One region of the Zoogloea sp. GDB6 genome, then DNA from elsewhere that is predicted to be linked to it. Evidence: predicted binding sites of a transcription regulator. Region 1 holds the regulator's gene; each other region holds the start of a gene.

Region 1 (7,925 bases):
GCAGCACATGAAGCCCACACCGCGCTTCCTGGTTTCCGATCCGGCCCATTTCGTGGCCCTCGGCTTCGGCTCCGGGCTGGCACCGAAGGCTCCCGGCACCTTCGGCACGCTGGCCGGGTGGGCCCTGTTCCCCTTCGTGTCGGCGCCGCTGTCCGACGCGATGTTCGCCGCGCTGCTGGTGGCCTGCTTCCTGTTCGGCGTGCTGGCCTGCGAACGCACTGGCCGGGCTCTCGGCGTTGCCGACCACGGCAGCATCGTGTGGGACGAAATCGTCGCGATCTGGCTGGTGCTGTGGCTGACCCCCGCCACGCTGGCCTGGCAGGCCGCCGCCTTCGTGACCTTCCGCTTTTTCGACATCGTCAAGCCGCCGCCGATCCGCTGGGTGGACGAACGCACCCGCGGCGGCTTCGGCGTGATGCTCGACGACCTGCTGGCCGCCGGCTATTCGCTGCTGGTGCTGGCCATCCTGATGAGGATCATCGGCTGATGGACGCGCAACTGGAAACCCTGTCCCGCCTCGTCGGCGAGCATCTGCAGGCCAAGGGCTGGCGGCTCGCCAGCGCCGAATCGTGCACCGGCGGCTGGGTCGCCGAAGTGGTCACCGCCACGGCCGGCAGTTCGGCCTGGTTCGACTGCGGCTTCATTACCTACTCCAACGACGCCAAGTGCGCGCTGCTCGGCGTCTCGCCGATGACCCTGGCGCGTTACGGCGCGGTCAGCGAACAGACCACGGCGGCGATGGCCAGCGGCACGCTGGAACGCGCCGAGGCCGACCTGGCCCTGTCGATCTCGGGCATCGCCGGCCCCACCGGCGGCTCCCCGGAAAAACCCGTCGGCACCGTCTGCTTCGGCTGGATCCGCAGCGGCGAGGCAGCCCAGACCGCCACCTGCCACTTCGACGGCGACCGGGAAGCGGTGCGCCGCCAGGCCGTCGTCTTCGCCCTCGAAGAACTACTCCGCCGCTACCGCTGAAGATCTCCGACGCCGGCACGCGCGGCATCAAAAAAGTCATCTGGCATGCAGATTGCAATATTGCTCAGCAATTTCGCTGGACGCCCGCCAACGACTGTATAAAATACCAGCATCGCCACATGCCTCGTGGCGAAAATTTGCTGCGGCACCTGCGTCCACTCCTACGCAAACTCTGTGCCATAATCTCCAAAACCCTTATCACAAGGATCAAGACAAATGGATGACAACAAGGCCAAGGCCCTCGCCGCTGCCCTTTCGCAGATCGAAAAGCAGTTCGGCAAAGGCTCGATCATGCGCCTCGGTGACGGCGAGGTCGAAAGCGACATCCAGACCGTGTCCACCGGCTCCCTGGGCCTCGACATCGCCCTCGGCATCGGCGGCCTGCCCCGTGGCCGGGTTGTCGAGATCTATGGTCCCGAATCCTCCGGCAAGACCACGCTGACCCTCCAGGTCGTTGCCGAGATGCAGAAGCTCGGCGGTACCGCCGCCTTCATCGACGCCGAACACGCGCTCGACGTTACCTACGCCCAGAAGCTCGGCGTCAATATCGGCGACCTGCTGATCTCCCAGCCGGACACCGGCGAACAGGCCCTCGAGATCGCCGACATGCTGGTGCGTTCCGGCGGTGTGGACGTGGTCATCATCGACTCCGTCGCAGCTCTCACGCCCAAGGCCGAAATCGAAGGCGAAATGGGCGACCAGCTGCCCGGCCTGCAGGCCCGCCTGATGTCCCAGGCCCTGCGCAAGCTCACCGCCAACATCAAGCGCACCAACACGCTGGTCATCTTCATCAACCAGATCCGCATGAAGATCGGTGTGATGTTCGGCAGCCCGGAAACCACCACCGGCGGCAACGCGCTCAAGTTCTACGCGTCCGTGCGCATGGACATCCGCCGCATCGGCACCATCAAGAAGAACGACGAGGTGATCGGCTCCGAGACCAAGGTCAAGGTCGTCAAGAACAAGGTCGCCCCGCCGTTCCGCGAAACCCTGTTCGACATCCTGTACGGCGAGGGCACCTCCCGCGAAGGCGAGATCATCGATCTGGGCGTCCAGCACAAGTTCGTCGACAAGTCCGGCGCCTGGTACGCCTACAACGGCGAGAAGATCGGCCAGGGCAAGGACAACGCCCGCGAGTTCCTGAAGACCAACCCGCACATCGCCCGCGAGATCGAAAACAAGATCCGCGTGGCGGTCGGCCTGCCCGAGATGGCAGCGGTGGCTCCGGCAGCCGCAGCGACGGCCTGACGCAGCGGCCCCGGACGGCACGCCGATGGCTGCAAGCCTGCATGAGCGCGCACTGCGCTGCCTGGCCCAGCGGGAACACTCCCGCGCGGAGCTGGCGCGCAAGCTCGGCGCGCTCGGCAGCCCCGAGGAGGTCGATGCCGAGCTCGACCGCCTCGTGGACCTCGGCCTGCTGTCCGATGCCCGTTTCGCCGACGCCTACGTACGCTCCAAGGCCAGCCGCTTCGGCGCCGCCCGTCTGAAACTGGAACTGAGCCGCCGCGGGGTATCCTCCGAACTGATCGGCGACGCCATCGAGGAAAACACCGCCGAGAGCGAACTCGAACGAGCGCGCGACATCCACCGCCGAAAATTCGCCACTCTGCCCGCAGACGCGCGAGAATGGGCACGGCAGGCGAGATTCCTTCAAGGTCGCGGCTTTTCCACCGAAATCATTCGTAGAGTCCTGAAAGAACACCCCGGCGATGAGCCTGCTTAAAGTCAGCAACCTGCGCAAGAAGTACAAGGCCCGCACGGTCGTTCACGACGTCTCCTTCAACGTCGGCAGCGGCGAGGTGGTCGGTCTGCTCGGTCCCAACGGCGCCGGCAAGACCACCTGCTTCTACATGATCGTCGGTCTGGTGGCCGCCGACGGCGGTGAGATCACCCTCGACGACGAGGTGCTGACCCATCGCCCGATCCACCAGCGAGCTCGCCTCGGGCTGTCCTACCTGCCGCAGGAGATGAGCGTCTTCCGCAAGCTGACGGTGGCCGAGAACATCCAGGCAGTGCTTGAACTGCAGAGCCTCTCCAAGGCGCAGATCGCCAGCCGCCTCGACGAGCTGCTGAACGAGCTGGGCATCGAACACCTGCGCGACAGCACTGCGATCTCCCTATCCGGCGGCGAACGCCGGCGCTGCGAGATCGCCCGCGCGCTAGCCACCGATCCGCGCCTGATCCTGCTGGATGAACCCTTTGCCGGCGTCGATCCGATCGCCGTCATCGACATCCAGAAGATCATCCGTTTCCTGAAGGACAGGGGGATCGGTGTGTTGATCACCGACCACAACGTCCGTGAAACCCTCGGCATCTGCGACCGTGCCTTCATCATCAACGCCGGCGAAGTACTGGCCAGTGGCCGCCCGGACGAGATCGTTCACAACGAACAGGTTCGCCAGGTGTACCTCGGCGAGCACTTCAGGCTCTGAGGCCCGATACGACTCATGAAGCCCAGCCTCCAGCTCAAACTCTCCCAGCATCTCGCGCTGACGCCCCAGCTGCAGCAGTCCATCAAGCTGCTGCAGTTGTTGACCCTCGAACTCAACCAGGAGATCGAGAAGATCCTCCTGGAGAACCCCATGCTCGAACGGGAGGAGCCCGAGGGCGATCTCGGCTCGAGCCGCGTCGAGGCACCCGGCCCTGTGGCGCCAGCGGGCAGCGAAGCCGCCCACGAGCGCGAGCAGGAGCAATCCCGGGAGGCGGAACGCGAGCGCGAACCGGATCACGATTTCGACGGTAGCGGCGAAGCCGGTGAATGGGCTGCGGCGGGTAGTGGCGGGCAACGCGACGACGATGACGAGACCGACTTCCAGGAGTTCCAGGCCGCGGTGCCGTCCTTGCGCGACCACCTGGACGCCCAGGTTGCGCTGACCCCGCTGTCCGACCGGGATCGGGCGCTGGTGCGCTTCCTCATCGAGGCCCTCGACGACGACGGCTACCTCAGCCAGGACCTGGCCGATCTGCTGCCGCTGTTGCCGCCAGAGCTGGAAATCGAGCTCGACGACCTCAAGATCGCGCTGCGCCAGATCCAGAGCCTGGACCCGGCCGGCATCGGCGCCCAGGACGTGGGCCAGTGCCTGGCCCTGCAACTGCATACCCAGCCCCCCAGCGAAGCCCGAGACCTGGCCATCGCCATCGTCAGCGAACATCTCGAACTGCTGGCCGCCCGCGACTTCCTGAAGATCAAGCGCGCACTGCGCTGCAGCGACGACACGCTGCGCGAGGCCCACGCGCTGATCCTCGGCCTCAACCCGCGCCCCGGCGCCCAGTTCTCCCAGGCCGACACCCGCTACGTGGTCCCCGACGTGGTGGTCCGCAAGATGCGCAACAACTGGGTCGTCAGCCTCAATCCGGACGCGATGCCACGCCTGCGCATCAATCAGCTGTATGCCCAGATCCTGCGCGACAACCGCGGCGCCAGCGGCTCCCTGTCCAGCCACCTGCAGGAAGCACGCTGGCTGATCAAGAACGTGCAACAGCGTTTCGACACCATCCAGCGGGTTTCGCAAGCGATCGTTGACCGCCAGCGCCAGTTCTTCGATTATGGCGATGTGGCAATGCGACCGCTGACCCTGCGGGAAATTGCCGAACAGCTGGATCTACACGAATCCACCGTTTCGCGGGTGACCACCCAAAAGTACATGGCCACACCGCGGGGCATTTTCGAGTTCAAGTATTTTTTCGGCAGTCACGTTGCCACCGACAGCGGTGGGGCTGCTTCCTCGACGGCGATTCGGGCGCTGATTCGCCAGCTCGTGGGAGCGGAAGACAAGAAGAAACCCTTGTCCGACGCCAAGATTGCCGAGTTGTTGGGCCAGCAGGGTATCGTCGTGGCGCGTCGGACAATTGCAAAATACCGCGAGTCCCTCGATATTCCGCCGGTCAGTCTGCGCAAAACCATCTGACAGAAAGGTAGCAACCATGAACCTCAACATCACGGGGCATCACGTCGAAGTTACGCCGGCCATCCGCGAGTACGTTACGAGCAAGCTGGACCGCGTGATCCGTCACTTCGACAACGTCACCAGCGTCGGCGTGATCCTCTCGGTGGAAAAGCTGCGTCAGAAGGCCGAAGTCACCGTGCACGTGCGCGGCAAGGACATCTACGTCGAGAACGAAGATGCCGACATGTACGCAGCCATCGACGGGCTGATTGACAAGCTCGACCGTCAGGTCCTGAAGTACAAGGACAAGACCAGCGACCACGGTCACGACTCCCTGAAGCAGCACCTCGCCGAGTCCTGATTCCCGGCGCTAAGTAATACGCTTTTCCCCGGGACCGTTGTGGCTATAATGCGCCCCAATTGACACAACGGCCCCGGCGGCCTCCGCCTCCGGATCTTCCTGAATCGCCTTTCACCGGCAACCTGTGTCGGACCGTTCCGCACACGGGAGAGTCCTCGCATGAACCTCATCGCCAAACTTCTGCCGCCGACCAACGTGGTCGTCGGGCTCGAGGCGAGCAGCAAGAAGCGCGCTTTCGAGCAAGCCGGCCTGCTGTTCGAGAACAACCACGGCATCGGCCGCAGCACCGTCTTCGACAGCCTGTTTGCCCGCGAGAAGCTCGGCTCGACCGGCCTCGGCCAGGGCATCGCCATTCCCCACGGCCGCATCAAGGGCCTCAAGGAGGCGCTGGGTGCCTTCATCCGCCTCGCCGACCCCGTTCCCTTCGACGCCCCCGACGGACGTCCCGTATCGATGCTGTTCGTGCTGCTGGTGCCCGAGCAGGCCAACGAACACCATCTTCAACTGCTGTCCGAACTGGCTCAGATGTTCAGCGACCGCAGCTTCCGAGAACAATTGATGAGCGCGCCCGATGCCCAGGCGGCCCACACCCTTTTCGCCCAATGGGGCAGCCATGCGTCAGACGACGGTCAGCCGGCTGTTTGACGACAATCTGGAGCGCCTGCGGCTGCGCCACATCTGCGGCAGCCTGGCGACCCGTATTTCGGTCTCCGAAGACCGCATCTGGCCTGCCGACATGGTCGGCCACCTCAACCTGATCCACCCGGACCGCCTGCAGATCCTCGGCTCCTCCGAGATGGCCTGGGCCCGCCGCCAGACCCGCGAGAAGGTCATCCACCACGTCAGGGAGATCCTTTCCTACGCCCCGCCGGCACTCATCGTCGCCGACGACGAGGAGATCCCGAGCATCATCCGCACGCTGTGCGCAAACGAGGACATCGCCCTCTTCGCCAGCCCGCTGCCGTCCGCCAATGTCATCGACCTGCTGCGCAGCTACCTGTCGCGCCAGCTGGCCGAAAGGGTCGCGCTGCACGGGGTGCTGATGGACGTACTGGGCCTCGGTGTGTTCATCACCGGCGACTCAGGTGCCGGCAAGTCGGAACTGGCGCTGGAACTGATCTCCCGCGGCCACGGCCTGGTGGCTGACGACATCGTCGAGTTCTCGCGCATCGCCCCGACCGTACTGGAAGGACGCTGCCCCGAACTGCTGCAGGACGTCATCGAGGTGCGCGGCCTCGGCATCCTCAACATCCGCACGATCTTCGGCGAGACGGCCTGCCGGCGGAAGATGAAGCTCAAGCTGGTGGTCCACCTGCAACGCCGCCAGCCGGGCCAGGAAGACCCGCTGCGCCTGACCCTCGACGGCGAACAGCAGCCCATCCTCGGCGTGCCGGTACGCCGTGTCGTGCTGCCGGTTGCGGCCGGCCGCAACCTCGCCGTGCTGCTCGAAGCGGCCGTGCGTTCGACGATCCTACTGCTGCGCGGCATCGACTCGACGCAGGAATTCGTCGACCGCCAGCGACGCGCGATGGAAGAAAGCGGCTTTTAGCCGCCGCAACTCCACGACTTGGCGCAAACGACGCATCGGCGTGCCTCTCCGCCGTCCACTGCGGGTCTCACAGTACGTTTATGGCGCACGCGCAGCACCGCCAAACCGTCCATGCGAGGAGTGACAAGATGAAGGAATGCAAGGCCTCCGCCAAGGACAAGAAGAGCGACGAGCGCAAGAAGTTCATGAGGGGCCGCCTGAAGGACTGAATCGCCGCACAGGCTTCATGCATGGACCAAGGGCCGCAATCGCGGCCCTTGGTCATGTGATCCGGCACGCCTCCAGCAGCATCACCCAAGGGCGAACGCCACTACATCCGACATATTGTCGCCGACGGAAAACCCGCAGCCGATGTGCCCCTTTTCGCCGAGGATGAACTCCTCGCGCTTGACGCAGTGTTCAGGGCTACCCTCCTCGAGCAAGAAGGTGCCGTTGGTGCTCGAATCGGCCAGATAGAACAACCCATTACGAAGCTCGAGACGGGCATGCTGACGCGATACCCGCGGATCGGTGATCACAATATCGTTACCGGTATCACGCCCGAACAGCAAGGCCGGGCGGGCCACATCGATCACCCAACTGCGCCCACGATAACTGATTCGCATGTGTTTATGAGCCTGTAGTGCCTCATGGCGCAGCTCGGCAGGCGTGGGCGGTGGAGCCTCCCCCAGTTCGAGAACGGGAATGGGCATTTCGCCTGCACCATCGCTGGCCTGTCCCAACATGCGGCGCAGGGACGGCGTCAATACCCGCCCCAGGTTTTCCGATACCGCGATACTGTCGGGAACATGACTTTCGACCAGCAGCACAGCCAGCTTTTCAGCCTCCAGCCCCAGCCCATCGGCTTCTGTTTCCAGCACCACCCCGGCTTTGAGCATGAGCTTGATACCCCTCATCGGCGGCAGGGCTCGCACCCGCTCACGCATCTCCCGCGCGGCCAACAAGGCTGCATCCGCATCCAGAAAGTGCGCAACCAGCGATGCCTTCTTGACCGCGAAGCCGATGGCCTGATAGGCCTCGGCGCAGCGTGACATACGATTCAGACTGCGTTCGACCGCATAGGCCGCCTCGGCCTCACCCAGCTTTTCGGCAAGGAGAATGCCGCCGGCAATTTCGGCAAGGAGGAGGCAGGGCGCCTTGGCGCGATCAGGCATGC
Region 2 (7,925 bases), 1.2 Mb from region 1:
GGCGCCGGAGGCGGCCAGGATCATCCCGCATCGAGACCTGCCGGCTGAGCCTGAAGTGCCTGCGGTCGTGGTTCCGGCGGGGCCGGATGCCGGCTTGCAGTTGCGGATTCTGCATGACCTGACTGCACTGACCTTGAGCCGCGCGAGCATTGCCGACATTCTTCAACTGGTGCTCGAAGGCGTGTATCGAGGTGTCGGCTTCGAGCGCGTGGTTGTTGCCTTGCTGACGCCAGGCCGGAGTGAGCTGCAGGGCAAGGCTGCGTTGGGTGTTGGTGGCGAGAGCTTGTGCGCCCAGTTTGTGTTCCGGATGGACGGCGATCCAGAAGATGTGATCGATGCGGCCATCGACAGCGGAGTGGCTGGCTGGGTTACACCAAAGCGCAGTCAGAAGGAGATCCGTCGTCTGTTACGGGTGACCGCTTGTAACCACGCTTTTGTCGTGCCTTTCGGCATGGCCAATCGATGGATCGGCGTGCTGTATGCCGATCGGGGGGGCAAGCCACTTGACGATGAGAGCTGGCGTGCTGTCCAGCATTTCGCATTGCAAGCAAGCCTGGCCGTCGGGATGCGTGCGTCAGACAGCGATTATTCTCAGGCCAAGTGGTGAGACAGGTACAGGTCGCGGGTGCGCCGGTAAGGACTCCAGGATTATCATTGCGGGTCTTTATTCATCCGCACTTGTTTCCGGAGTCCTGTCATGCCCGTTCTGCTTTCTCCCCCTGATGCTGCAGCCCTCTTACCCGTTGCCGGTGTCCGTCTCGGTGTGACCGAGGCTGGTGTCCGCAAGGCTAACCGGAAGGATCTGACGCTGATCGAATTGGCGCCGGGTTCCCGGGTTGCTGGCGTGTTCACGCAAAACCGTTTCTGCGCCGCGCCCGTCCAGGTGTGCAAGGCACATCTCCCATCCGGAAACATCCGTGCGCTCGTGATCAATACCGGTGTCGCCAATGCCGGTACTGGCGAACCGGGCTTGGCGGCGGCTCGAGAGACCTGTGCTGCGGTCGCAGCGGAACTGGCTGTCGAGCCTGGTCAGGTGCTTCCGTTCTCGACCGGCGTGATCCTCGAGCCGCTGCCGGTGGAGCGGCTGGTGGCCGGCTTGCCGGGCGCCAAGGCAGCCCTCAAGGCGGATGGGTGGTACGACGCAGCCCACGGCATCATGACTACCGATACGGTGGCCAAGGCCACTTCCCGCCAAGTGCAGATCGGCGGCAAGACGGTGACGTTGACCGGTATCTCCAAGGGGGCTGGCATGATCAAGCCGAATATGGCGACCATGCTGGGCTTCCTGGCCACGGATGCAGATGTCGCCCAGCCGGTCCTGGATGCCTTGCTGAAGGAAGTGGCTGATCTGTCCTTCAATAGCATCACCGTCGATGGCGACACCTCCACCAACGACAGCTACATTCTCATTGCCACTGGCCAGGCCGGCAATGCCAGTATCGCCGATACGACGTCGGCAGACTATGCGGCCTTCCGCTCCGCAGTGCTGGACGTGTCGATCTGGCTGGCCCAAGCCATCGTGCGCGACGGCGAGGGCGCGACCAAGTTCATCACCCTGCAGATCGAAGGAGGCAAGGACCGCGAAGAATGCCGCAAGGTGGGCTACGCAATCGGCCATTCGCCGCTGGTCAAGACCGCCTTCTTCGCGTCCGACCCGAATCTGGGCCGAATTCTGGCCGCCATCGGCTATGCCGGTATCGGCGATCTGGATGTGTCGTCATTGCGTGTCTGGCTGGCCAGCAACGGCGAGGAAGTGCTGGTGGCCGAAAAGGGCGGGCGCGCTGCAAGCTATCAGGAAGAAGCAGGCGCACGAGTCATGGCTGCAGCAGAGATCACCATCCGGGTCGATCTGGGCCGCGGAGAAATTGCAGCTACCCTTTGGAGCTGCGACTTCTCCTATGACTACGTGAAGATCAACGCGGATTACCGCTCTTAACCGTAGTTGACGGCCCCGCGTCAGACGTTCTGGCGCAGGGCATCGACGACCTGTAGTCGGGTTACCTTGAAGGCCGGCAGGATTGAGGCCAGTACGGTTCCAAGGAACCCGACGCAGCCCGATGTCAGAAGCGTCATCGGCACGATGCGGATGAACGCGGTATAGCCCACGTTGGCATTCGGAGGCGGTGGCATGGGGATGCCGATGGCGGAGATTCCCAGCGCCGCCATTACGCCGAGAAAAACCCCGATCACGGCACCTGCGAGACCCAGGATGGCACTCTCGGTAAGGATCAACTGAATGATGTCCCTTGAGCTGTTGCCGAGCGCCTGCATGGTGCCGAATTCGCCCTGACGCTCGAAGACGCTCATATTGACGCTGTTGGTCACCGACAGCAGTACCATCAACAAGATGATCAACTGCAGAACGCCGAACTGGCGATCGTAGAGTTGAACCGTCTTTTCGTAGAAATCGGACAGGTTTTTCCAGCTGCGAACGTCGTATGGGCTGCCTTGGAGTTCGGCGCTCAATTCGGCAAGGACCCGGTCAGTATCCTGGGTCTTGTGTAGCGACACCACGAGCATGTTGGCGCCCTTTGTGAACATCAGCTCCTGGGCGGCAGCCAGGGGAATGCGGACCGCCCGTGCGTCGAAGTCCTTGGAGAAGCTCTGGAACACACCAATGACTTCAAAGTCCTGGGTGTTCATTGCGCCTTCCGCCGCCGACAGGACGAGCGTGATGCGGTCACCGGGCTTCAGTCCCAGTGTTCTGGCGACACCTTGGCCGACGAGGATGCCTTCGTGATCGCTATCCTTCAGGTGGCGTCCCTCGGAGATCATGATGAAGCTGCCGAGCTTGGTTTCCTTGTCCGGCTCGACCCCTTCCCCGATGATCGAAAGATCCCGTTTGCCGTTGTTCAGCAGGCCTGAGAAATAGATGCGTCCCATGACCTGATCGACACCTGCATGTTTCTCGATGCTGGAGGCCAGTTTGGCTGGCGTGTCGATGAGGTAGCGTTCGGGGGAGCGGGTGCCCTTTTCCACGAAATCCTTCTTGAAAACCTGCAGATGCCCGGTTTGCGAGTGGATGATGACCTCGCCCAGTTGGATAAAGGTGTCTTGCACGAAGCCGCCCGCCAGGATCAGGCCGATGACGCCGAAAACAATGGCCGCAAGGGTCATCGCGGTGCGGGTTTTTTGTCGGAGTACGTTGCGGAGCGCGAGCTTGAGATACATAGGCGGCTCCTAGCGCTGGTGACGCAGCGCGTCCACGATGTTCATGCGTGATGCCTTCCAGGCCGGGACGATGCTGGCCAGCAGTGTGGTGAGAACGGCCATGGTCATCGCTTCAGCGAGGATTCTCGAGTTGATGTTGATCTGGGCTGTGAATCCGCGAGCCATCCCCGGTGCCGGTGGCATGGGGATCCCGAAGTGGGAAATGATGGCTGCAAGGGTGGAGCCGATGGCGATGCCGATCAGCCCCCCGATAACGCCAAGCAATAGGCCCTCGAGCAGGAATGTGCGCAGCACCCCGCTGGCTTTGACACCCAGGGCCATGACGGTGCCGATTTCGCCTGTCCGTTCGATCACCGCCATCGACAGGGTATTGCTGATCGACAGGATAATGATGAATGCGATCAGCAATTCCACACCGCCAATTTGCCTCGACATCAGGGCAACGCTCTTCTTGTAGAAGTCGGCCAGCTCATGCCAAGCCACGAATTGTATATCGTTGCGTTGGTGGGCGGCCTTGGCTTGACTGATGAATGAGTCGGTGTCGTCGGTGTGCTTCAGAAGGATGAGCCAATTGGTGGCTCCGGTGACTTTGGATAGTTGCTGGGCAATTGGTAATGGTGCGCGCAGGAAGGCATCGTCGTAAGCTTTGGTGGATGTCATGAACAGGCCGCGGATCCGGCATTCGACGGCGCTTAGACTCCCTTTCTTGCTGGCGCTCAGCAGCACCACCGTGTCTCCGGCCTTCACGCCGAGATTGGCGGCCAAGCCTTCTCCGACGATGATTCCCTTGGGCTCGTCCGCGGAAAGCGCTTCTCCTTCGACGATGTGCAGATCCTTGCTGAGATCCCGTTCTCGCACGGGATCCACGCCTTCACCCGAAAACCCGATGCTGGCGTCCCCATGGCTGATCAACCCTGTGAAGACGAGACGGGGTGTGACGGTCAGGACGCCAGGGGCTTGGCTGAGTTGCTCGAAAAGCGGGTCGTTCTTTGGAAGCAGGTAAGAGTATGGATCAGCGATGCCCTTCTCGAAATAACCTGGGCGTACCACCTGGACATGGCCTAATTGGGCCCGGATGGTGGTTTCACGGATGTTATCGAAGATCCATTGGACGAATCCGCCCGCCAGCATGAGCGCGATAACCCCCCCGGAAATGATCGCCAACGCAAACAGTGAGCGCCGACGCTGCCGAATGACATTTCGGGATGCAAGTGTCAGATCGCGAAGGTAGATATCTAGCGACATGTTGATCGGGTGCGGCTTGTCGAGACGGAGATCGCCATTGTATAGACTCTGTGCATGACCTGATCAACCGCTGGGCTTGGGGCTGAGTCTCTTGCGGAGCTCATGGAGCGACATAAATGAAAAAGCCGCCCGGTTTGAACCGGGCGGCTTTTGAACTGCAGGAGAAAGCTGCCCTAAGGGCTGCCGCGATCTCTCTTAGGCCTTGCGGCGGCGCAGGGCGCCAGTCAGAGCGAAACCAAGGCCAACCAGGGCCAGGGAACCGGGTTCAGGCACCTTGTATTGGAACGAGGTGACGTTGGTCGTCTGGAACTGGAAGTCGCTGTTGCGGCTAAAGGTCGTACCGTCGTTCGCAGCAATAACGCCGTTGGTGTCGCCGAGGGCGCCACCGTATTGCGGCGTGTAGCCGACGATTTGGTCGGACGGGTTGGCTTGCGAGAACGGATCAACCAGCTGGCCGGTATCACTCACGTCGCCGCCGTCAACAAGGGACATCGACGTGATGTTGGTCTTGAAGAAGTTGCTATCGATAAAGTCACCAACCGATGCGCCGATGTCTACCACCAGCGAGCTTTGACCGTTACCCTGGATCGACTTGATACCAGGGGCGTCGTTGGCGCCGAAATGGTCCAGGTCGGTGATCGGGGTCGGATTGCTCGGGATGAGACCCAGCGAAACCAGCAGATCATTGATGAAGGTGGTGTTCTGGAAAGTTCCGGAGCCGCCGACGATCGTGCCTTGCAGGATCTTGATGCCGTCACTGTAGCCGGTGCCGGTGATGTCGTTGGCCGTCTGGACAGCGTTGTAGTAAATGGAAACCGTGCCGCTGATCGGGCTCAGGGAAATGTTGGCCGCCCCCACGCTGGTGGCAGTCGCAGCTTCCTGGAAGCTGGCCTGGACGGTCCATTGGCCGACCGGAGTGTAAGTGCTGGAAGAGCCACCATTGTTATACACAAAGGTGTTCAGCTGGGCTTGGTAGTAGCTCTGGAAGACAGCGGTGCCGCTGGACAGGGAGCTGTTCAGGGATGCGATCGTTTGGCCCGTGGAGCCGCCGGCGCCAACGGTGACGGCGTTACCGGCCAGCCAGTTCAGGGAGGTGACGGAAATATCGCCGAACGCACCACCGGCCCCATCGGGGTCGATGGTGACGGTTTGAGCGGAAAAACCTGCGTGCGCTTGGGACGCGGCCCCGATGACAGCCAGGGCTGCTGCGATTTTAAGCATTTTTTTCATGGAAGCTCTCCAGTTGAAAACGGTGTTGCGTAAAAGTTAGGCAATCTCTTTTGTTCATCGCCTTGCAAAGACTTTAAGCGAGAGCCGTGCCAGAAAAAAAATTCCATTTGTTTACAGCTGTGTAGATGTTTTGGGAAGGTGCAAGAGCGTGTGTCCGACGGAGGTTTGTAAAATTTTTCGACATGCTGACGACGTGCTGCCGGGCTAACAGGGACTGACTGCGAGCCCGCACGCTGGCGAGGTGCACGTGGCCTTGTACTGCGCCGTCAGCCGTCGCTTGTTCCCATCGGCCAATAGTCATTGGTATGGGTCATTGGTATGGCGTGTGTGCAGCCTTGCCGGCATGCGCTATCCTGCATGCCAGCGTGCTTGGTGCGGCGGTCCGGAGGCTCGGATTACCCACTCGGGTGAGAATGTTGGTGATGGGGCAGGTCAATTCGCCCGTGGCTTGGCCTCGTCTGACAAAGTGGGGTGGAAAGGAAGGCGATGCGCAAAGTTACTGTTTTACCAATTTTGGTTTTCTTTGCCTTGTTGTCTTTCCCGTTGCTGCTGACCGGAGGCTGTGCATTCCTCCTGATGAAATGGCTTGATGGCCGTTTTGGGGGGGAAATACTGCTCGCGCTGTTGGTGGTGTTCGTGTTTCTTGTTCTGACTGTGGTGGTCTATCGGGCGTATATCAGTCTTTTCCCCTTTCCTGAGGGGGAACTCGCGGTTGGGTCCGCGGAAGAGTTTCGTTATCTCGTGTACATCATGTTCTGGCTGATGGTCTTCTTGCCTGTCCTGCGCTTGTGCATCATTCCCGTGCCGCTGTCGCGGCTGGTCCTGATTGCATTGGGCGGCAAGGTAGGAGAGGGGACGTATTCGTCAGGACTTGTCTTCGATCCCCATCTGGTCAGTATTGGCGCCGGAACCCAGTTGGGTATCGATTGCCTGATCATTCCCCATGCGCAGGCGGCAGGGAAGCTGGCCCACCATCGGGTGTGCATTGGCGACAATGTGACGATTGGCGGCCGTTCCGTAATCATGGCCGGGGCGGTCATCGAAGATGGTGCCGTCGTTGGATTTTGCTCCCTGGTCACCAAGGGTACCCATATCCGGAAGGATGAGGTCTGGGGCGGGGTGCCGGCGCGCTTGATCCGAGCGGCCGGTACTACTTCAGGGCCCCCTGCAGATGCTTAGGTGATGCTGGGCCGTGGTCATGGGATGAGTGTCCTGATGGCTGACGACAGCTGGGTTCTGGGGTTGTAGCGGCTGATGATCCTGGCAAAGGCGGAAGCGTTTGATGCCAGTTCCGGGGCCGCGAGCATCTGCTTGGCTAGCATGCCAAGTTGCCCCCGGACGAGTGCGTCGTTGCGGATGATGGACCCCAGCCCGTTCTTTTCCAGGTAATGCATATTGAGGAACTGGTCCAGGTTTCTCGGTATGCCGAGGACGGGGGTTCCACAGGCGATGGCTTGGTATGAAGTGGGGCTCCCGCCGTTGCAGACCACGAGATCGGCGCGTTTTGCGGCCAGAGTTCCAGGTAAATACTCGGCGCTGAATACATGTGGATGGCTGGGCAGGTGTTTGGCTCCGGCCGTGGCAACCATGATCTGTGCGTCGGTACTGGTTAGTTGCCTGACAATTTCCGGTAATGAATTTTCATCACCAGAGCTGCCCAGGGTGAGGTAGATGATTGGTCGCCCAACGTCCAACTCATCCCACCAAGGCGGTAAGGGTAGGTCGGGAGCCCACTGGATCGGGCCTAGAAAAACGCCATCGGGCAGGTTGGCATCGAGCCCGTACACTTCGGGAATATCGCTGAACAGGGCAAGGTCCGCATCCGTGTAGATGTTGCGGAGATCGTGACCGAGGGATGGCAGGCCGTAATGGCTGCGTAGCGCGTTCATTGGTCGGCAGTGATAGGCGAAGGCAAATGGCCGTGCGATGTCGAAGAGAAGTTGGGAAAGGCCTATACCCAGATACCTGACCATTGGCAGGTCAGGTACGACGAAGCGTGGCGAGAAGGCCGGGCTCCAGTAGGCGTTTGTGATGGTTGCGTAAGGAATGTGCAGGCGACGTGCCGAGATCGAGAGCGTGATCCGGAAGTCCCCGATCACCATATCGGGGCGGTAAGTTGACAGTACTTGTTCGTCTTCTTCCGCGTATTGCAGCAGAGTGGAGAAATCGAATACCGGGCGCCCTTTGGCCAGATTGTCGATGAACTTCGCCTTGCCGGTGGGTTTGAGAAGATGGGTTTGGCCGGGGAAATCGTGCAGGAAGCGGGCGGAGTCCGCAGA
Region 3 (7,925 bases), 1.2 Mb from region 1:
TTCAGGTCGGCCGCCGAGTTGATGTAGGTGACCGGCGTGATCAGTGTGTCGGGGGTGTCCAGTACTTCGGACAGCTCGCGCCAGCAGCGCTCAACCTTGGCCAGGTTGGCCATGTCGGCCATCGAACAGCCGGCGGCGAGGTCGGGCAGGATGGCCTGCTGGTGCGGCTTGGACATGATGTCCGCCACTTCGGCCATGAAATGCACGCCGCAGAACACGATGTATTCGGCGTCGGTTTCGGCGGCGAGGCGCGACAGCTTGAGGGAGTCGCCGGTCAGGTCGGCGTACTGGTACACGTCGGCGCGCTGGTAGTGGTGGCACAGCAGCACGGCCTTGTCGCCGAGGCGGGCACGGGCCGCGCGGATGCGCTCATGGGCGTCGGCGTCGCCGAGGGTGTTGAAACGGTCGAAACTGATCGGTACGGCTTGCATCGATTGAGTCCTGTTGGTTCAGCCCTGGTTCCATGGCAGGCCGGCATGGCGCCAGCCACCGACCGTGTTGCGGCGCCCGTTGGCGTCCTTGTCGCCTTCGAAGCCTTCCAGGATGTTGTAGGCATTGGTGAAGCCCGACGCCGCGGCCAGCGTGGCGGCCGCATTGGAGCGGGCGCCGCTGCGGCACAGGAACATCACCAGCGCTTCCGGATCGACCTGGCGCTTGAATTGGGCCAGAAAATGCGGATTCGGTTCATTGCCCGGATAGAGCATCCATTCGATCTCGACGGAGCCCGGCACACGCCCGACCCAGTCCCATTCGGCGCGCGTGCGCACATCCACGAGCCGGGCGCCGGGGGCGAGCTGGAGGACTTCCCAGGCTTCCTTGGGCGTGAGACTCCCGGTGTAGGGAACGTTCAGGCCTTGGCCGCGTTCCTGCGCGAGGGCGAGTGTTTCGCTTAATTTTCCCATGGCGGACATCCGGCTAGAATGGCGGGCTTGCGAGTATACCCCCGGCCCTACGGGCTGCAAGTCATGTCTTTCGAAGCTCATCCCGTCTCCGCGCCGGACGAGGCCCTCGACGCCGACCGCGCCCGCCAGGCTCAACGGGCGACCTGGGTCAGCGTCGCCGTCAATGTCGTGCTGACGGTGCTGCAGATCACCGTCGGCCTGATCTCCCACGCCCAGAGCCTGGTGGCCGACGGCATGCACACGCTGTCCGACCTGCTCGGCGATTTTCTGGTCCTGTTCGCGAGCCGTCACGGGGCGAGCCCCGCTGATGAACTGCACCCCTACGGCCACGGACGCTACGAGACGGCCGCTTCGCTGGTGCTGGGGCTGGTTTTGGCCGGTGTCGGGGCCGGATTCTTGTTGACTGCGGCCGTTCGCCTGCAAAGCCTGGAGTCCTTGCCCCAGCTGCATCCGATGGCGCTGTGGATGGCCTTGCTGACTCTCGCCGGCAAGGAAGGCCTGTTCCGCTACATGCTGGCGGTGGCACAGCGCCTGCGTTCACCGATGCTGGTGGCCAATGCCTGGCATGCGCGCGCCGATGCGGCGTCGTCGTTGGTGGTGGCGGTAGGCATTGGCGGCAGCCTGCTCGGTTATCGCTTTCTCGAGCCTCTTGGGGCCGCGCTGGTCGGTTTCATGATCCTGCGCATGGGGGCGATGCTCGGCTACGAGGCGCTGCGCGAGCTTATCGATACCGGCGTGCAGCCCGATGAGGTCGCCAGGATCCGCGAGACGGTGACGACGACCCCCGGCGTGATCGATGTTCATGAATTGCGTACCCGCCGCATGGCCCATCGGGTGCTGGTGGATGCCCACGTCCGCGTGGATGCGCGGATCAGTGTGTCGGAAGGGCACCGCATTGCCGAACTGGCCCGCCATCGGGTACGCAGCCGTCATGAGGATGTGCTCGACGTGCTGGTGCATGTGGATACCGAAGAAGACCAGATGGCCGCGCTGGGGCGCACACTGCCCGGCCGTGAGGCGCTGGTCGCCGAACTCGATGCATTGCTCGGTGACGTGCCGCAGGCGGCACCGGCCGTTTTTCACTACGTCGGCGAGCGCGTGGAGGCCGAGGTGTATCTGCCCTTCGAGTGGTGTGCCGATACCGATCGGCTGGCGGGCCTGCAGCAGCGGCTGCGGGATTACGGCAATGGTGCATCGTCCCACTGGGGACAGATTGCTCTGCTCTGCAAAATTGCACTGTAATGGTGCATTTTGATTTTTTGCGCACGAATGTAGTGCATGTTTTTTTAAGAACCTCGCGCATTAGCCTTATGGCACAATGAAGTGTTTTCAATCGCGTGCTGGCATGCTTGCTGCTTGTTGGTTCCGTCGACTGAATTGTCGTAATAATTGACCTTTATCCACTGCGCAGCAGCTTCAACCCGTTAGGAGTGAGTTATATGACCCCGCAAGACGTCATGAAGATCGTCCAGGAGAACGAAGTCAAGTTCGTCGACTTCCGCTTCACCGACACCAAGGGCAAGGAACAGCACGTCGGCGTGCCCATCAGTGCTTTCGATGAAGACAAGTTCGAAAGCGGTCATGCCTTTGACGGTTCCTCCATCGCGGGCTGGAAGGGTATCCAGGCCTCCGACATGCTGCTGATGCCGGACCCCAACACCGCCTACATCGATCCGTTCTTCGACGAAACCACTCTGGTTCTGACCTGTGACGTGATCGACCCGGCCGATGGCAAGGGCTACGACCGCGATCCGCGCTCCATCGCCAATCGTGCCGAGGCTTACCTGAAGTCTTCCGGCATTGGCGACACCGCCTTCTTCGGTCCGGAACCCGAATTCTTCATCTTCGACTCCGTCGAGTGGAAGGTCGGCATGTCCGGCGCCTACCACAAAATCTTCTCCGAAGAAGGTGCCTGGTCTTCCGACATCAAGTTCGAAGGCGGCAACACCGGCTACCGTCCCGCTGTGAAGGGCGGCTACTTCCCGGTTCCCCCGGTCGATTCCTTCAACGACATGCGTGCCGCCATGTGTCTGGCTCTCGAAGCTTGCGGCGTGCCGGTTGAAGTGCATCACCACGAAGTGGCGACTGCTGGTCAGAACGAAATCGGCACCAAGTTCAACACCCTGGTGCGTCGTGCCGACCAGACCCAGATCACCAAGTACATCGTTCAGAACGTCGCTCACCAGTACGGCAAGACCGCGACCTTCATGCCGAAGCCCATCGTTGGCGACAACGGTTCCGGCATGCACGTGCACCAGTCCATCTGGAAGGACGGCAAGAACCTGTTCGCTGGCAACGGCTACGCTGGCCTGTCCGAAACCGCCCTGTACTACATCGGCGGCATCATCAAGCACGCCCGCGCTCTGAACGCGATCACCAACCCGCTGACCAACTCCTACAAGCGTCTGGTGCCCCACTACGAAGCTCCGGTGAAGCTGGCCTATTCCGCCAAGAACCGTTCCGCTTCCATCCGTATCCCGTTCGTCAACAGCGAAAAGGCTCGTCGCATCGAGACCCGTTTCCCGGATCCGGGCGCGAACCCCTACCTGTGCTTCGCTGCGCTGATGATGGCTGGTCTCGACGGCATCCAGAACAAGATCCACCCGGGCGACCCCGCCGACAAGAACCTGTACGATCTGCCGCCGGAAGAAGACGCGCTCATCCCGACCGTCTGCTCCAGCCTCGAACAGGCTCTGGAAGCCCTGGACAAGGACCGCGAGTTCCTGACCCGTGGTGGCGTGTTCAGCAATGACTTCATCGACTCCTTCATCGCCCTCAAGAGCGAAGAAGTAAACCGTCTGCGCGTCGAAGTGCACCCGGTCGAGTTCGAGATGTACTACGCCATCTGATCTTTGGGTCGGAGCCGGTCAGCGTGCTGGCTGGCTGCTGCGTTGAAAAAGGACGGGATCATTCCCGTCCTTTTTTTGTTTCCGGGGCCTGGGTTTGTGTTTGTCCCGCCCGGCCCCTAAACTATCTGCCGCTTCCGGTTTCCACTGTCCGACGATGAGTCTACGAATAGCCTTGGTGCTGGCCGCATTGTTGTGTTCGCCGCTGGTGCGTGCCGACATCTTCAAGTGTGTCGATGAAGCGGGTCATGTGACCTATACCAACAGTAAGACCTCCGCCAGAGGGTGCAGTGTTCTGGCCCGGGATCAGGCGGTGTCGTCGGTGCCTAGTGGGGGAGGTCGGCCTGCAGCCCAGTCCGCCTCGGTTGGCTCCGCTTCCAGTGGTTCCGCCGGTTTTCCGCGGGTTGATGCGGGTACGCAAAAGGCGCGTGATACGGATCGTCGCCGGATTCTTGAAGAAGAGCTCGGCGCGGAGCAAAGTGCGCTGGATGTTGCCAGCCGGCAACTGGCCGAGCAGGATTCAGCACGCCGTGGTGGTGATCGGCAGCCGTTGAAGGACAAGATCCAGCTGCATGAGCGCAATATCGAGGCCCTGAAGCGCGAGATTTCCAATTTGCGCTAAATTCAAGTTGGGGTGAGGTTGTCTGGATGCAGTATGCTCGCCTGGTCTGCTTCTTGCATTGGGCCCTCGTATGCAAAACGATCAGCTCGACACAACGCCCCCCGCCTTTGCCGGTCTGGAGCTGCTGTCTTCGGCAGTAGTCCTGATCGACGACGAATTCGTGGTCCGTTACCTCAATCCAGGGGCGGAGAACCTGTTTGCCGTCAGCAGCCGCAAGATCATCGGTTTCTCCTTGCGGCGCCTGCTCGGGGAGCCCGCCGGACTCGATGGCGCCCTGAACAACGTTTTGCGGGATAACTGGAGCTACACGGGACATAATCTGACCGTCAGCCGTCCCGGCATGGTGGCCCTGCATCTGGACTGTACCGTCACGCCGGTCGAAGTAGCTGGGGCGCGCCTCCTTCTGGAATTCCGCCCGATGGACGCGCACCTGAAAGTGGCACGGGAAGAACAGCTGGCGCACCAACAGCAGGCGAACCGGGAACTGATCCGCAATCTGGCTCACGAGATCAAGAATCCCCTTGGCGGAATTCGCGGTTCGGCCCAATTGCTGGAGCGAGAACTGGACGATCCCCAGCTGCGGGAATACACGCAGGTCATCATCGCCGAGGCGGATCGCCTGCAGGACCTGATGAACCGCTTGCTCACGTCCCACCGCATGATGCAGCCGTCGCAGCTCAATCCCCACGACGTGCTGGAGCGCGTGCGGCGCCTGATCCTGGCGGAATTCCCGTCCGTCGAGGTGCGTCGCGACTATGACACCAGCTTGCCCTGCATCACCGGCGACCGGGAGCAACTTATCCAGGCCATTCTCAACATCGCCCGCAACGCGGCTCAGGCCATGCAGGGGGATGGGGAGATCGTATTGCGCACCCGGGCAGCCCGGCAGATCACGCTGGCGAAGCGCCGCTTCAAGCTGGCATTGCAGTTGCAGGTCATCGACAATGGGCCGGGCGTGCCGGAAGAGATCCGCGACAAGATCTTTTATCCGCTGGTTTCGGGGCGCGAAAACGGCAGTGGTCTGGGGCTATCGTTGGCGCAGAGCTTCATCGACCAGCATCAGGGTGCGATCGATGTGGATTCCCGTCCGGGGCGCACTTGTTTCACCGTCTTTCTGCCTATTGCACGGGAAGCGGATGCTTAAGGCTTGAATAGCTGATGCACCTTATTGGTGCGTGAATTGTGAGGCAGAGTACTGCCGTGTTTCACTCTTGTGCGTGTGAATGATATGAATGCAGCCGTCTGGATAGTTGATGATGACCGCTCGATCCGTTGGGTGCTCGAAAAAGCCCTGGCTCGGGAGGAAATTCCGTACAAGAGCTTTGGTACTGCCGGTGAAGTCATGTCGGCGCTGGAGGGGGCGACCCAACCTCCGCGCGTGTTATTGTCCGATATCCGGATGCCCGGTGAGTCGGGTCTGGCCCTGCTGAGCAAGGTCAAGGCACGTTTCCCGCACATGCCGGTCATCATCATGACCGCGTACTCCGATCTGGACAGCGCCGTTGCGGCCTTCCAGGGCGGTGCGTTCGAATACTTGCCTAAACCTTTCGACGTGGATCAGGCCGTCGAACTGGTGCGTCGTGCGATCGACGAAAGTGCCCACCAGGCCGGCACCGAAGAGGTGCTCAGCGCCGTGCCCGAGATCCTCGGCCAGGCGCCGGCGATGCAGGAGGTCTTCCGCGCAATCGGCCGTTTGTCCCAGTCCCACGCCACCGTGCTCATCAACGGTGAGTCGGGCACCGGCAAGGAACTGGTGGCGCGCGCGCTGCACCGCCACAGTCCGCGCCGGGACGCACCCTTCATCGCGATCAATACTGCGGCGATTCCGCGAGATCTGCTCGAATCCGAACTGTTCGGCCACGAGCGGGGTGCCTTCACCGGTGCGCAGACCATGCGTCGCGGGCGTTTCGAGCAGGCGGAAGGCGGTACGCTTTTCCTCGATGAAATCGGTGACATGCCGGCTGAGTTGCAGACGCGGCTGCTGCGCGTGCTGTCCGACGGCAACTTCTACCGGGTCGGCGGGCATCAGCCGATCAAGGCTAACGTGCGGGTCATTGCCGCGACCCACCAGAACATGGAGGATCGTGTCCGCCAAGGCCTGTTCCGCGAGGATCTCTTCCATCGCCTGAATGTGATCCGGCTGCGCTTGCCGCCACTGCGCGAGCGGCGCGAGGATATTCCGCCGCTGGCCAAGCACTTTATCGCGCTGTCGGCGCAGGAGCTGGGTGTCGAGGCCAAGCGCCTGTCCGACGCGACGCTGAAGTATCTGCAGAGCCTCGACTTCCCCGGCAACGTGCGTCAGCTGGAAAATCTGTGCCACTGGCTCACGGTGATGGCCCCCGGTCAGACCGTCGAAGTCGTGGACCTGCCGCCCGAGTTGAAGGACCAGCCGACCCGCGAGCTGCCGGCCAACTGGGGCGACGCCCTGATGGCGGAGGCGGACCGGGCGCTGGCGCAGAATCCGGGCGAGGTCTTCGACCGCCTGAGCCGGGACTTCGAACGGATCCTGATCCGTCGCGCGCTGGCCGCTACCGGTGGGCGGCGGATCGAGGCGGCCCAGCTGCTGGGCATCGGCCGAAACACGATCACCCGCAAGATCCAGGAGCTCGGGCTCGAAGAGTCAGACCACGCCTGAGCGAGTGGGGGGGCACCATCGGGCTCCCTGTCCGACGGGCCGGTGGTCGCGCCTCCTCCTGCCAGATCAAGCAACAATCTGGCGCGGCTCTGCAGTGGTCGGATTGCAGCTGCCCGTTTCTCACCTTTGCTGCCTTGGCTCATAATGACCGGCTTGTTTTCAACAGCCGGGAAGTGATTCTTGGACCATTCCGCTTACGAGGCCCTCAGCGGGGCAGAGGTGGCTGCTGCCCTTGGCGGTGACGCCGCCGGGTTTTCCGTGGTGCTCCTGCCGGAGTGCGACTCCACCAACAGCCGCCTGCTGGCCGATCCGCCGCCGGACGATGGGCGTGTCCACGTGCTGGCTGCTGATGTGCAGACGGCTGGCCGTGGCCGACGTGGCCGGGTCTGGCAGTCTTGGCCGGGTGCCAGCCTGACCTTCTCGGCTCTGTGGCGTTTTGAGCCGGGGGCGCCGGTGCCGGCTGGCCTGTCCCTGGTGGCTGGCCTTGCCGTGGCGAGGGCGCTGGAGGATCTCGGCGTGGAGGGCGTGCAGCTCAAATGGCCCAACGACGTGCTGATCCATGGCCGCAAGCTGGCGGGCATCCTCATCGAGTTGTTGCCGGGGCGTGGCAGAACGCCGGCCGCGGTGATCGGGATCGGCATCAATCGGCGCCTGCCGCCGGATGCCGGCGTCGACTATCCGACCGGCGTGACCGATCTGGCGGCCTGTCTGGGGCAGCCGCCGAGCCCGAGTCGATTGCTCGGTGTGGTGCTGGCTCACTTGAACTGCCTGCTCGACATCTATGCCGCCGCCGGTTTCGGTGCGCTACGCGGTGCTTGGCAGCAGCGTAATGCCTTTGCCGATCTGCCGGTGCGCATTTTCGGGGAGGCCGAAGAGCTGGCCGGGACCTGTCTGGGGGTCGATGAGGACGGTGCCTTGCT

Evidence for each region. Region 1 encodes sigma-54, which starts transcription at its own class of promoters, with help from an activator protein. Its sites were predicted from a motif close to TGGCACGCTTNCTGCTNA; they were not measured.
Region 2: AC1PQG_RS21070 (PEP-CTERM sorting domain-containing protein) is a predicted target of sigma-54. The motif match lies at 5,721-5,738, and genes of this name have one in related genera.
Region 3: glnA (type I glutamate--ammonia ligase) is a predicted target of sigma-54. The motif match lies at 2,244-2,261, and genes of this name have one in related genera.

Annotation. Positions count from the first base shown of each region.
Region 1 covers NZ_CM161497.1:67,480-75,404, reverse strand. Annotated here, with positions in the region: gene thiL (thiamine-phosphate kinase) at 1-11, shown strand, start outside; gene AC1PQG_RS00350 (phosphatidylglycerophosphatase A family protein) at 8-487, shown strand; gene pncC (nicotinamide-nucleotide amidase) at 487-972, shown strand; gene recA (recombinase RecA) at 1,189-2,220, shown strand; gene recX (recombination regulator RecX) at 2,246-2,695, shown strand; gene lptB (LPS export ABC transporter ATP-binding protein) at 2,682-3,404, shown strand; gene AC1PQG_RS00325 (RNA polymerase factor sigma-54) at 3,420-4,880, shown strand; gene hpf (ribosome hibernation-promoting factor, HPF/YfiA family) at 4,897-5,220, shown strand; gene ptsN (PTS IIA-like nitrogen regulatory protein PtsN) at 5,380-5,865, shown strand; gene hprK (HPr(Ser) kinase/phosphatase) at 5,834-6,769, shown strand; gene AC1PQG_RS00305 (PsiF family protein) at 6,850-6,978, shown strand; gene AC1PQG_RS00300 (FHA domain-containing protein) at 7,060-7,923, opposite strand.
Region 2 covers NZ_CM161497.1:4,613,069-4,620,993, reverse strand. Annotated here, with positions in the region: gene AC1PQG_RS21090 (HDOD domain-containing protein) at 1-607, shown strand, start outside; gene argJ (bifunctional glutamate N-acetyltransferase/amino-acid acetyltransferase ArgJ) at 698-1,936, shown strand; gene AC1PQG_RS21080 (ABC transporter permease) at 1,957-3,171, opposite strand; gene AC1PQG_RS21075 (ABC transporter permease) at 3,181-4,416, opposite strand; gene AC1PQG_RS21070 (PEP-CTERM sorting domain-containing protein) at 4,612-5,646, opposite strand; gene AC1PQG_RS21065 (acyltransferase) at 6,133-6,825, shown strand; gene AC1PQG_RS21060 (glycosyltransferase) at 6,843-7,925, opposite strand, start outside.
Region 3 covers NZ_CM161497.1:4,655,232-4,663,156, reverse strand. Annotated here, with positions in the region: gene nadA (quinolinate synthase NadA) at 1-431, opposite strand, end outside; gene AC1PQG_RS21290 (rhodanese-like domain-containing protein) at 450-902, opposite strand; gene AC1PQG_RS21285 (cation diffusion facilitator family transporter) at 966-2,144, shown strand; gene glnA (type I glutamate--ammonia ligase) at 2,342-3,751, shown strand; gene AC1PQG_RS21275 (DUF4124 domain-containing protein) at 3,927-4,370, shown strand; gene glnL (nitrogen regulation protein NR(II)) at 4,441-5,514, shown strand; gene ntrC (nitrogen regulation protein NR(I)) at 5,599-7,005, shown strand; gene AC1PQG_RS21260 (biotin--[acetyl-CoA-carboxylase] ligase) at 7,186-7,925, shown strand, end outside.